Regions from separate parts of the Methylobacterium synurae genome, predicted to be linked through region 3. Evidence: predicted binding sites of a transcription regulator. Region 3 holds the regulator's gene; each other region holds the start of a gene.
What was found. Region 3 encodes PhoB, which activates phosphate uptake and scavenging genes when phosphate is short. Its sites were predicted from a motif close to TGTCATNNANCTGTCAT; they were not measured.
Positions count from the first base shown of each region.

Region 1: a site for PhoB is predicted at 1,178-1,194, ahead of HBB12_RS03960 (YdcH family protein). Genes of this name have one in related genera too.
Region 2: a site for PhoB is predicted at 1,089-1,105, ahead of HBB12_RS22655 (ExeM/NucH family extracellular endonuclease). Genes of this name have one in related genera too.
Region 4: a site for PhoB is predicted at 1,876-1,892, ahead of HBB12_RS22065 (calcineurin-like phosphoesterase C-terminal domain-containing protein). Genes of this name have one in related genera too.

Region 1 covers NZ_JAAQRC020000001.1:873,260-876,463, reverse strand. Annotated here, with positions in the region: gene HBB12_RS03965 (GlxA family transcriptional regulator) at 1-86, shown strand, start outside; gene HBB12_RS03960 (YdcH family protein) at 978-1,163, opposite strand; gene HBB12_RS03955 (YdcH family protein) at 1,404-1,622, shown strand; gene purE (5-(carboxyamino)imidazole ribonucleotide mutase) at 1,740-2,237, shown strand; gene HBB12_RS03945 (5-(carboxyamino)imidazole ribonucleotide synthase) at 2,234-3,204, shown strand, end outside.
Region 2 covers NZ_JAAQRC020000001.1:4,940,270-4,943,473, reverse strand. Annotated here, with positions in the region: gene HBB12_RS22665 (TRAP transporter substrate-binding protein) at 1-791, shown strand, start outside; gene HBB12_RS22660 (hypothetical protein) at 821-1,066, opposite strand; gene HBB12_RS22655 (ExeM/NucH family extracellular endonuclease) at 1,301-3,204, shown strand, end outside.
Region 3 covers NZ_JAAQRC020000001.1:6,218,857-6,222,060, reverse strand. Annotated here, with positions in the region: gene pstB (phosphate ABC transporter ATP-binding protein PstB) at 1-423, shown strand, start outside; gene phoU (phosphate signaling complex protein PhoU) at 506-1,225, shown strand; gene phoB (phosphate regulon transcriptional regulator PhoB) at 1,292-1,993, shown strand; gene HBB12_RS28485 (acyl-CoA synthetase) at 2,574-3,204, opposite strand, start outside.
Region 4 covers NZ_JAAQRC020000001.1:4,789,371-4,792,574, forward strand. Annotated here, with positions in the region: gene HBB12_RS22065 (calcineurin-like phosphoesterase C-terminal domain-containing protein) at 31-1,791, opposite strand; gene HBB12_RS22070 (methyl-accepting chemotaxis protein) at 1,915-3,204, opposite strand, start outside.

The sequences.
Region 1 (3,204 bases), 5.3 Mb from region 3:
CCGGCTTCGCCTCGCCGCGCCAGCTCCGCCGGGCCTGGAGCCGCTGGCACGACCAGCCGCCGAGTACCGCCAGGGACTTGCAGTAGCGGCGCCTGGATTCCGAATCACCGCTTGTGCGGGATGGTGCAATCCGCTTGCCCGCTTTGTCGACTCCGCGATCGTCCGGTCGCTTCGCGAGCGGCTGGAGAGGGGTCAGCCCGCGAATGGACGAACATCAGGGCTCATGGCACCAGAAGGTAACTTGGTGCATGTCGACAGACGCCGCTCAGCAACCCTCCCCCTTTGCGGGCTATTGCATTCACACATCTCGGTCCGGTGCTTCTTCCTTTGAAGATAGTGCGCCTCCCCCTGTGGGGAGGGGAGGCGCATATACTGACAGATAGTTAGACCTCAGAGGAAAAGTGTGAATCAGCCAGCATCTGCGGGGGAGGGCGACCCCCGCGTCAGTAGGGCCGGGAGTGGGGCAGCGCGGCGCTGATCCAGACGTGCCCTTGAATGTCGCGACCTCTCCGGAAGCGTCGCCCCCCGTCCCGCCCCGCATCCGAGGGGCACCCTCCCCCCTCCCAAACCGGACTTGCCTGATTTGGGCACAGGGATGCGAAACTCGGGCAAGCCAGAGTTTCGTAGGGGGAGGATTCTGGCGCGATAGCCGTCACGCCGATGCAAAACAGGCCAAAAAGGATCCCTCGACCGCGGCCCGAGAGCTTGCTGCAGGTCTGGGCGTCGTCGAGTCGATGCGAAAGGTCTACCGGACACATCGGCCGGCAAGGCGAGGCAACCTGCAGTTAAAAACGAAATCTTGCAGTCCCATCTAAGAAATGGTGCGTCGAAATAGCGACGGAGAAGGACAAGAAAGAAGGAAGACTTCAATCGCCCGGGTCGGGCGGCTCCGACGGTGCCGGGGCTAGGCGAATGTCCTCCAGTCAGGGGCCGCCGCGTCGAACGCTGGCGCGGCGGCGCTGGAGAATTTTTCCGGGCTAGTGCATCACGCGGGTGGACGTCGTCCGCAGGCGACTGATCTCATCCTTCAGGTGAAGCTTTCGCCGCTTGAGTTCTACAACTCGCAAGTCGTCTGTGGAGAGGTGGGTGATTGCGTCCTGGATCTCGCGCTCCAACGATTCGTGCTTACGCTCAAGCTCGGAGAGATGCGTGTTCAGCGACATCAGCCATTGCCTCCTGTCATGTAGGTGACACACGGAGCCTGCCACAGCCCGCGGCCGATGTCTAAGGCATTCCGTATTGCATTTGCGTAATGTGCACCGCAGCACCCGGCCAAGGAGCCCGGCCAAGGAGGGGCTGCACAACCCTGCCGACACACTCGCGACGCCCTTGCCGGAGGCAGGGGCCTGGTTCATGCTTCGCCGCATATTTCCAGGGGCATATCTCCAGAACTTGGGGCGGCGATGGCGTTCGAGTTGAGTGCGGAATCGACGGAGGAATTCGAGACCGAGCTGGCGCGGCTCCGGGAGGAGCATCGCGACCTCGACGACGCGATCGAGGCCCTGTCCGGGGTCATGGCCGGCGACCGCCTGCAGCTCCAGCGGCTCAAGAAGCGCAAGCTGGCGCTTCGCGACCGCATCTCGTTCCTGGAGGACCAGCTGACCCCGGACATCATCGCCTGACGGGTCGGCCGGGCATTTGCACTCGGCTTGCACGAATGCAAATGCGTCGCTACTGCGACAGGATCGGCTGCGGCCCGCTCGCGGCCTGGCAGCGCTTTCTGGAGGATGCGCTTGACGATGGCGGCATCGCCCCCCGTCGCGGTGATCATGGGCAGCCAGTCGGACTGGGCCACGATGCGCCACGCCGCCGAGACGCTCGATGCGCTCGGCATTCCCTACGAGGCCCGCATCGTCTCGGCCCACCGCACCCCCGACCGCCTGGTCGCCTTCGCCAAGGGCGCCAAGGCCGCGGGCTTCCGGGTGGTGATCGCCGGCGCCGGCGGCGCCGCCCACCTGCCCGGCATGGCGGCCGCGATGACGCCGCTGCCGGTCTTCGGCGTGCCGGTCGAATCGAAGGCGCTGTCGGGCCAGGACAGCCTCCTGTCGATCGTGCAGATGCCGGCCGGCATCCCGGTCGGCACGCTGGCGATCGGCCGGGCCGGCGCCGTCAACGCCGCCCTGCTGGCCGCTGCCGTCCTCGCCCTGACCGACGACGACCTCGCCGGCCGGCTCGACGCCTGGCGCGCCCGCCAGAGCGCCGCGGTGGCCGAACACCCGGATACGAGCGCCCCGTGAGCATCACGCCCCCCATCGCGCCGGGCGCGACCATCGGAATCATCGGCGGCGGCCAGCTCGGCCGCATGATCGCGGTCGCGGCGGCGCAGTACGGGCTGAAATGCCATATCTACTGCCCCGATCCCGACAGCCCGGCCTTCGAGGTGGCGGGACGGCGCACGATCGCGGCTTACGACGACGCGGCGGCGCTCCGGGCCTTCGCCGATTCCGTCGACGTGGTGACGTACGAGTTCGAGAACATTCCGAGTGCCGCGGCCGAGATCCTGGCGGCGCGCCGGCCGCTGCATCCGAGCGCCTCGGCGCTCGCCACCACCCAGGATCGGCTGACGGAAAAAAGCTTCGTCGCCGGCCTCGGCATCCCGGTGGCGCCGTTCCGGGCGGTGGACGACGCGGCGGGCCTCGCCGAGGCGATCAGGGAGATCGGCCTGCCGGCGGTGCTGAAGACCCGGCGCTTCGGCTATGACGGCAAGGGGCAGGTGATGCTGCGCGAGGCGGTCGCCGATCCCGCCGCCGTGATGGCGTCCCTGCGCGACCAGCCCTGCATCCTCGAAGGCTTCGTGCCGTTCGAGGCCGAGGTGTCGGTGGTCGCCGCCCGCAACGCGGAAGGGCGCTTCTCGGCCTACAGCCCGTGCGCCAACGAGCACCGCCACCACATCCTCGCCCGCACGGTGGTGCCGGCCCCCGGCATGGCGCCCGAGACCGCCGCGGAAGCGGTCGAGATCGCCCGCAGGATCGCCGACGCGCTCGGCTATGTCGGCGTGCTGGCGGTCGAGATGTTCCTGGTGCGCGGCGCCGACGGCCGGGCGAGCGTGGTGGTCAACGAGATCGCCCCGCGGGTGCACAATTCCGGCCACTGGACCATCGAGGGAGCCGAGACCTCGCAATTCGCCCAGCACGTCCGGGCGATCTGCGGCTGGCCCCTCGGCAGCGCATCGCTCACCGGCACGAGCGTCGAGATGCTGAACCT
Region 2 (3,204 bases), 1.3 Mb from region 3:
AGGACAAGGAGGAGGTCGAGGCGCTGCAGCTCGGTGCGGTGCAGATGCTGGCGCCGTCGCTGGCGAAGTTCGGGCCGCTCGGCGCCAAGGAGTTCGAGGTCTTCGACCTGCCCTACATCCTGCCCGACAAGGCGGCCCTGCGCCGGGTCACCGACGGGGCGCTCGGCAAGCGCCTGTTCGACAAGCTGCAATCGAAGGGCATCACCGGGCTCGCCTATTGGGACAACGGCTTCAAGGTGATGAGCGCCAACAAGCCGCTGCGGATGCCGGCGGATTTCCGCGGCCTGAAGATGCGGATCCAGTCCTCGAAGGTGCTGGAGGCGCAGTTCCGCGCGCTCGGTGCGATCCCGCAGGTGATGGCCTTCTCGGAGGTCTACCAAGGCATGCAGACCGGCGTGGTCGACGGCTCGGAGAACACGCCTTCGAACATGTTCACCCAGAAGCACCACGAGGTGCAGAAATACATCACGCTGTCCGATCACGGCTATATCGGCTACGCAGTGATCACCAACAAGAAGTTCTGGGACGGGCTGCCGTCCGAGATCCGGACCGAGCTCGACAAGGCGATGACGGAGGCGACCGCCTACGCCAACCAGGTCGCCGACAAGGACAATGCCGACGCCCTCGACGAGATGAAGAAGTCCGGTCGGACTACCTTCATCGAACTCACTCCCGACGAGAAGGCGGCGTGGAAGGCGGCCCTGGAGCCGGTCACCGCCGACATGGCGAAGCGCGTCGGCAAGGACGTGATCGAGGAATTCCAGAAGGAAGCCAAGGGCGGGACGCAGTAGAACCCTCCGGCCGGCTTTTCTAGGGCGCTTCACGACCGCTTTGCAATCGCGACGATCTCTAGATTCTTGATTTTGCGGCATTGTCTACGACGAAACGGCATCCATTTCGTCGGAAAATGCTCCAAGGCGATCGCGCCCCGTCGTCGAGAGATCGACGGCGGGGCTTTTTCGTGCCGCGTTGCCGTCGCGAACGACGGATCGTCGAAAAGATAGTTTGCCGGGAAACGATACGACCATCGCCCGTCGCCGCGGAGAGGCGACAGGCTGGCCTTCACGGCCCGGCAACCTTCACAGCACTGTCGCAAAACACTCATACAGAACGAACACAGTCCGAAACATGCTGTAACAAGGCAGCCTCGCCGACCGGTCCGATACGTCGAACGTTCGCCGCGAGCCCGGTGCCGCTTGCGCGCTTTCCCTCCCCGATAAGCCCTAACAGCCTCGCGCTGACGGGTGGTGCCGCCTCGGGCGCCGCCGCTCCTCGTGCGCGCCCGGAGACACTGGAATCCATGGCCACGACGCTTGCCGCCGGCGACATCGCCATCGTCGGCTACGACGCCACCAACCCGGACGATTTCGCCTTCGTGGTGTTGCGCGACGTCGAGGCCGGAACGGCCATCAGCTTCACCGATAACGGCTGGAGCTCCAGCACCGGCGCCTTCCGCACCGGCGAGGGCACCTACACCTACACGGCGCCCTCGGCGCTCGCCGCCGGCACGGTGATCCGCCCGACCACCGACAGCGCCGCCGGCGGCACCAACTCGCCGGTCTTCACGGCGCAGAACTTCGCGCTCAACGCCTCGGGCGACCAGATCCTGGCCTATCAGGGCGCGGCCGCGAGCCCGACCTTCCTGTACGCGATCAACTTCGCCGATGGCGGCACCACGTTTGCCGGCAACGCCACCAGCGCCGGCACCTCGGCCCTGCCGCCGGGCCTGACGCTGGGCCAGAGCGCCGTTGCGCTCCCCTCCGCCAACGGTCGCTATGCCGGCCCGACCTCGGGCACCCGCGACCAGATCCTGGCCTCCATCGGCACGACCTCGTCCTGGACCCAGAACACCACCACCCGGGTCGGCGACGCCGCCTACGCTCCCTTCACGGTGACCGCGGCGCAATCCCTGCCGACCCTGTCGATCGACGACGTCCAGGCGAGCGAGGGCGATGCAGGCACCAAGCAGCTCACCTTCACGGTGTCGCTCAGCGCGGCGGCGCCCGCCGGCGGCGTGACCTTCGACATCGCCACCGCCGACGGCACGGCCACGGCCGGCAGCGACTACACCGCCCGCAGCCTCACCCGCCAGACCATCGCGGCCGGCGAGACCCGCGCGACCTTCGCGGTCGACATCACCGGCGACACGGTGGTCGAGCCGACGGAAACCTTCACGGTGAGCGTCGCGAACGTCTCGGGCGCCACGGTGGCGAAGGGCCAGGGCACCGGAACGATCCTCAACGACGATACCGGCACCCGGATCGGCGGCACGGCGATCTACGACGCCGCGCCCTCGCTCCAGGGCCTGTCGGGCGCGACCGCCACGACCCCGCCGAGCGCCACCAACGCGCTCCAGCTCGTGCGGCTCGGCGCCTACGCCACCACCAACGATCCGGCGACGACGGTCGCGCCGAACGCCGAGGTGGTGGCCTACGATGCGACCACCAGCCGGCTCTACGTCCAGAACACCAACGAGAACCGCATCGAGATCGTGGCGCTCGACGCCGCCGGCTCCCTCGCCAAGACCGGCGAGATCCTGCTCTCTGGCCTCGAGCAATACGGCGCGGTGAACTCGGTCGCGGTCTTCAACGGCCTCGTGGCGGTGGCCTACGCCAATGCGACCGGGGACGCGCCGGGCCGCGTCGCGCTGTTCAACGCCGACGGCACGCTGCTGCGCTCGCTCACCGTCGGGGTCGGTCCCGACCAGCTGGTGTTCACCCGCGACGGCACCCGCCTCCTCGTCGCCAACGAGGGCGAGCAGGCGAGCGCCGCCAGCAACCCGGTCGGGGGCGTCTCGATCATCGACGTCTCGGGCGGCGCGGCCAGTGCCTCGGTCGCCACGACCGTCGGGTTCACCGGGCTCGACGGCGCCGAGGCGACCTTGCGCGCCCGCGGCCTCGCGATCACGCCCGGCAAGGCCGCGTCCGCCGACATCGAGCCCGAATACATCGCGATCTCGCCCGACAACCGCTTCGCCTACGTCACCCTCCAGGAGGTGAACGGTGTCGCGGTGATCGACCTCACCAATCCCGGCACGGCGCCGATCGCGATCCAGCCGCTCGGCGCGGTCGATCATTCGCTGCCCGGCAACGAGTTCGACGCCTCCGACCGCGACGGGCCGGGCGGCACCGCCTCGATCCGGATCGCCGCGACGCCCGCCGGCACGCCGATCCTCGGCCTGCTCCAGCCCGACAGCATCGCGTC
Region 3 (3,204 bases):
TACGAGCGCCTCGGCAAGGCCGATCTCGACAACCGCGTCGAGGAGGCCCTGCGCAAGGGCGCCCTCTGGGACGAGGTCAAGGACAAGCTCAAGCAGTCCGGCATGGGCCTGTCCGGCGGCCAGCAGCAGCGCCTCTGCATCGCCCGCACGGTGGCGCAGCGCCCGGAGGTGATCCTGTTCGACGAGCCGACCTCGGCCCTCGACCCGATCTCGACCGGCCGCATCGAGGAACTGATCGAGCAGCTGCGGGGCGAGTTCACCATCGCCATCGTCACCCACAACATGCAGCAGGCGGCGCGCATCTCGCAGTTCACCGCCTTCATGTATCTCGGCGAGCTGATCGAGTTCGGGCCGACCAACCGGCTGTTCATGAACCCGTCGAAGCGCCAGACCCAGGACTACATCACCGGCCGGTTCGGCTGAGGCCTGACGCGATCATCCGCCGGCCCGGTCTGCCGGGCCGGCACAAGCCTACGCTCCACCTCCGCGCGAGGAGCCAGATCCCATGTCGAGCCACATCGTCACCTCCTACGATCAGGAGTTGCAGAACCTGCGGCGCAGCATCGCCGAGATGGGCGGCATCGCCGAAAAGATGGTGGCCGATTCCGGCCAAGCGCTCCTGCGCCGCGACGCCGCCCTCGCCCAGGCGGTGATCGCCACCGACCAGCGTCTCGACGGGCTGCAGCGCGAGATCGAGGAGAAGGCCATCCTCCTCATCGCCCGCCGTCAGCCGCTCGCGGTCGACCTGCGCGAGACGATCTCGGCGATCCGCGTCTCGGGCGACCTCGAACGCATCGGGGATCTGGCCAAGAACGTCGCCAAGCGCGTCGTCGCCATCGCCGACCAGGTCCAGCTGCAGAAGATCGTCGTCGGCGTGGAGCACATGAACGAGCTGGTCCAGGAGCAGCTCAAGGACGTGCTCGACGCCTACGCCACCCAGGACACCGTCGCGGCCCTCGACGTCTGGGCCCGGGACGGCGGCATCGACGCGCTCTACACCTCGCTGTTCCGCGAACTCCTGACCTACATGATGGAGGATCCGCGCAACATCACGTTCTGCACGCACCTGCTGTTCTGCGCCAAGAACGTCGAGCGCATCGGCGACCACACCACCAACATCGCCGAGACCATCCACTACCTCGCCACCGGCGAGACCCTGCCGACCGAGCGTCCGAAGAACGACCGTTCGAGCTTCGCCACCCTCGACACCCCGCCCGAGGCTTGAGGGCGACGCCCGTCCGGGCCTTGCGGCCCGGCGGGCCTTTACCCCCGCCCCGCCTGAGTGCCCCCGATGAGTACCCGCATCCTGATCGTCGAGGACGAGGAAGCCCTCACCCTCCTCCTGCGCTACAACCTCGAGGCCGAGGGCTTCGAGGTCGACGCCGTCGCCCGGGGCGACGAGGCGGATATCCGCCTGCGCGAGCAGGTGCCGGACCTCGTCCTCCTCGACTGGATGATGCCGGGCCTGTCCGGCATCGAACTGTGCCGGCGCATCCGCGCCCGCCGCGAGACCGAGCGGCTGCCGGTGATCATGCTGACGGCCCGCGGCGAGGAGGGCGACCGGGTGCGGGGCCTCGCCACCGGTGCCGACGACTACATCGTCAAGCCGTTCTCGGTGCCGGAACTGCTGGCGCGGGTGCGGGCGCTCCTGCGGCGGGCCAAGCCCGCCCACGTCGCCGACCTCCTGATCGCCGGCGACATCGAGCTCGACCGGGTCAGCCACCGCGTCCGCCGCGACGGTCGCGAGCTGCATCTCGGCCCGACCGAGTTCAAGCTGCTCGAATTCCTGATGCAGAGCCCCGGCCGGGTGTTCTCCCGCGAGCAGCTGCTCGACGGCGTATGGGGCCACGACGTCTACATCGACGAGCGCACCGTCGACGTGCATATCGGCCGCCTGCGCAAGGCGATCAACCGCGGCCGCGACAGCGACCCGATCCGCACCGTGCGGGGCTCGGGCTACTCGTTCGACGAGATGTTCGCGCCGGAGGCGTGATACGGTCTTCGTGTGAACTGTTCGCGGCAAGAAGAGCGCAAGTTCCCCCTCCCCCCTCTGCGGGCTAGCGGATTCACACTTCTCCTTCGTGAGCTAACCCTCTGTAAATATGCGCGCTTTCCCCTCCCCCTTGTGGGGAGGGGTTAGGGATGGGGGTGGTGCCGGAGTAGCCTCGCGCTCTACGCGGCACCACCCCCACCTCCAACTCCTCCCCACAACTTGCAGCGATTCCGGGCAAGCCCGGGATCGCCGGGGGGAGGAGAGGCGCGCGACCTTCACCGGAGAAGCTCTCGAACCGAGAAGTGTGAACACGCTAGCCTCTGCGGGGGAGGGTGGCCTGCGGAGCAGGCCGGGAGAGGGGCAGCGCGACGCTGATTCAGAGGGCGCCAGTCAGAACGGTTCCGCCTCATCCGGAAGCGTGGTTCCCCTCTCCCGCCCGGCGCCGCCGGGCACCCTCCCCCGCAGAGGGGGGAGGGTTCAAGACCAGCGATACTTTCTTTCCCCGGACAGCCCTGCATCCACGGCGAAGAGGGGGATCCCGCCCTTTATTGCGGCCGGAACAGTTCAGGTCGAACCCGTCTCACAACGCCTTCGCCATCTCCCGCAGCACGAATTTCTGCACCTTGCCGGTCGAGGTCTTCGGCAGTTCCGTGAAGACGACGTGCCTGGGCACCTTGAAGCCGGCCAGCGACTGGCGGCACCAGCCGATCAGCTCCTCGGCCGAGACCATCTCGGAGCCTTTCAGTTCGACGAAGGCGCACGGCGTCTCGCCCCATTTCTCGTCGGGCTTGGCGACCACGGCGGCGGCGGCCACCGCCGGGTGCTTGAACAGGGCCTCCTCGACCTCGATCGACGAGATGTTCTCGCCCCCTGAGATGATGATGTCCTTCGAGCGATCCTTGAGCTGGATGTAGCCGTCCGGGTGCTTCACCCCGAGATCGCCCGAATGGAACCAGCCGCCCGCGAAGGCGGCCTCGGTGGCTGTCGGGTTCTTGAGGTAGCCGCGCATCACCACGTTGCCGCGGAACATCACTTCGCCCAGCGTCTCGCCGTCGGCGGGCACCGGCTGCATCGTCTCGGGATCGAGCACGTCCAGCGCCTCGAGCGGCGGGTAGCGCACGCCCTGGCGCGCCTTGCGGGCGGCCTGCTCGTCCTTGCCCAAGGCGTTCCAGTCGGCGTGCCACTCGTTCACCACCGCCGGGCCGTAGGTC
Region 4 (3,204 bases), 1.4 Mb from region 3:
AACCGGTCCTCCGCTTCGTCGAACGATGCGCTAGCCAGCCCTCGCCGCCCCGTCCAGCACTTCGAGCACCAGCGCGTCGCGATGCGCGCGGCCGTACTCGTCGGTCGCCTCGACGGTGAGGCGGTGGGTGCCGGCCGCGAGGTCCCGCGGCAGCCGCGCCACCCAGAGATGCGAGCACGGCTCGGCCTTCACCCAGGACTTCCTGGTCGCCGCGTTGCGGGCATAGAGGGCGGCGACGAACGGGTCCGGCCGGCGCACCCGCGTCATCGGCACGAGCGGACGATCGCCGATGCGGAATGTCACCCGACTGCGCGGCCCGCCGTCGAACAGGTTGACCACCACGTTCGTCGCACCGGCGCTCTCGGCCGGAATCGTCGCGCCGAGCAATTCGTAGAGCCGCGTATCGGGCAGGCGGGCGAGGTCGTCGGCGTGGAACTGGCTCTCCAGCACGATCCGCATCTGGCGGCCGGCATCGTCGCTCGCCGGGACGTAGCGGGTGGTGTAGTGCCGGCCGCCGGTGATGCCGAGCACGTGGAATCCGTGCGGCGTGCCGTCGCGGCTGTCGGCGGTGGCGATGCCGCGCCGGTCCGGCGGACCGCTCCACCACGAGCCCGAGACGGCGGTGAGCACATGGTGATGGTGGGCGTCGTCGCCCGGGGCGCCGGGCCGGCCGTCCGACCCGAGGTAGTGGTGCTCGGTGGTGTGGGTGTGGCCCGAGACGCTGAAGGACGGCCGCCCGGCCAGCAGCCGCAGCAGCTGCGCCCGGTCGGCGGTGCCGATGCCGGGATCGTCCGGCCCGAGATCGCTGGCGAGCGGGATGTGCATCGCCACCACCACCAGGCGGTCCTTCGGCACCTGCGCCAGCAGGTTCTCCACGAAGGCGAGCTGACGCTCGCCGATCCGGCCCTCGTAGCGCCCGCCCCGGCCCGCCGTCGCGGTGGCGGCCCCGAGATAATGGACGTTGTCGAGCATCAGGAACAGCACGCCGCCGTGTTCCAGCGCGTAGTACGGCGCGCCGAAGCTGCGCTTGAAGGTCTCGCGCGAATGGCGGGCGTCCGGCGCCTCGAAGTTGAGGTCATGGTTGCCGCCGATGTGGAACCACGGCACGCCCACCTGCGCGATGAGCCGGTTCTGGCGCGGATAGAGCGAGAGATCGTCGAACAACACGTCGCCCGTCGTCATTCCGAACGCCACCTTGCCGAACTCGCCCCGCAGGCCGAGCACCCGGGCGATGGCGGTGTCGCGCACGAAGGTCAGCTCGGCGTGGCTTTCCGGCTGGGGATCGGTGAACAGCACGACGTCGAAGTCGCCGCTTTCCGGGCGGCGCACCAGGCCGAAATCGACGGATGACGGCAGCGGTCCGGTCGGCGCGATGCCGGGATAGCGGAGCGAGAGATCCGCCGGGGTGCCGGCCGGCTGGTGCAGGTACGAGAAATGCGGCAGCCCGTCGGGCCCCGGCGGCAGGGCGAAACCGGTCGGCTTGACGACGAAGATCACCACCTCGTCGCCGACCGGCAGGGTGTAGCGTCCCTGCGCGTCGGTGCGGGCCACCTCGCGGCCGTTCGAGACCAGCACGTCGGGCAGCCCCGGATCGTCGGGCCCGCGCCGGCCCTTGGCCCCGCGATCCTCGTAGACGATGCCGGCGACCTGTGCGGGCGCTCGTCCCTCGCCTTGCGCGTGTCCCGGCCCCGCACCCGGAGCGCCCTGTGCCAAGGCCGCGAGGGGAGCGAGCGCCAGGGCCGTCGCCCCGGCCAGGGTGGTACGCCGGGTCAGGGTGGTGTGATCCGTCATCGCGGCCCTCGTCCTCCCGGCAGCCCCACCCGCCGGGGCGGATAGGGGCTGCGCGTTGATCTGTGCCGAGGCAATCACGCCTCCTTGACGGTTCGGTGACGGCCTCGCGGTCGTTCTGCCGGCTCAGGCGGCCCGCACGCGCTCCAGGAAGCGGGAGACGCCCCGGCGCAGGTCCTCGGACTGGTGCGACAGGGCCGAGGCCGCGGCGAGCACCTGGTCGGCGGCGGCGCCGGTCTCGCCCGCCGTACCGGCGACGCCGTCGATCGTCTCGGTCACCCTGCGGGCTCCCGTCGCCGCGTGCGAGGCGTTGTGCACGATGTCGCGCGTGGCGACGCCCTGCGCCTCGACCGCGGCGGCGATCGAACGCGTCACGGTGCTGATCTCGCGGATCCGCGCGTCGAAGCCGCCGATCGCCGACACCGCCTGCGCGGTCGAGCCCTGGATCCGGGCGATCTGCGAGGAGATTTCGTCGGTGGCCTTGGCGGTCTGGTTGGCGAGTTCCTTCACCTCTGCGGCGACGACCGAGAAGCCCCGCCCCGCCTCCCCGGCCCGGGCCGCCTCGATCGTGGCGTTGAGCGCCAGCAGGTTGGTCTGGCTGGCGATGGTGGCGATGATGCCGACGACATCGCCGATCTTGCCCACCGCACCGTTCAGTTCCTGCACCAGCTCGGCCGTGCGGCCGGCCTCGTCGGTCGCGGTCCGGGCGAGGTCCGCCGAGGCGGAGGCCCGGCGCCCGATCTCGGCGACGGATTCGCCGAGCCGGCCGGCGGCGTCGGCGACACCGCCGACATGCCCGGACACCTCCCGGGCACCGCCCGAGGCGGCGCCGGACTCGTTCGTCGTGCGGGTCGCCGCCGCATTCATCGACCGGGCGGTCGCCTGCAGCTGGACCGCCGAGGACGACACCGTGTCGACCACGCCGCCGATCGTCGCCTCGAAGCTGTCGGCCATCTCGCGCATCCCGGCGAGCCTCTGCGTCTCCGCCGAGAGGCGCGCCTGCGCGGTCTCGGCCTCGAGGCGGCGGGCCTGACTCATCGCGTCCTTGAACACCCGCATGGCCTCGGCCATCTCGCCGATCTCGTCGCGACGCCCGAGCCCGGGCACCGCGACGTCGAGCCGGCCGGCGGCCAGCTCGCCCATGCCGCGGGTCATCGCCCGGATCGGCTGCAGCACGCCGCGGACCACGCAGACGAGGCCGAAGATCGACAGGGCCAGGGCGGCGGCGAGGATCGCGCCGTTGCGGATCACCATCCGGCCGGCCTCGTCCTCGAGTTCCCGCGCCCGCTCGACCATCACGTCGAGCGCGACGTTGGCGAGATCGACGATGGTGCCCTGGTTGTCGGTGTCGCGACGGCGCAGGTCCTGGATCGAGATGCCGACCGGCCGGCCCGCGCCCAGGGCCTCGGCCAGGGC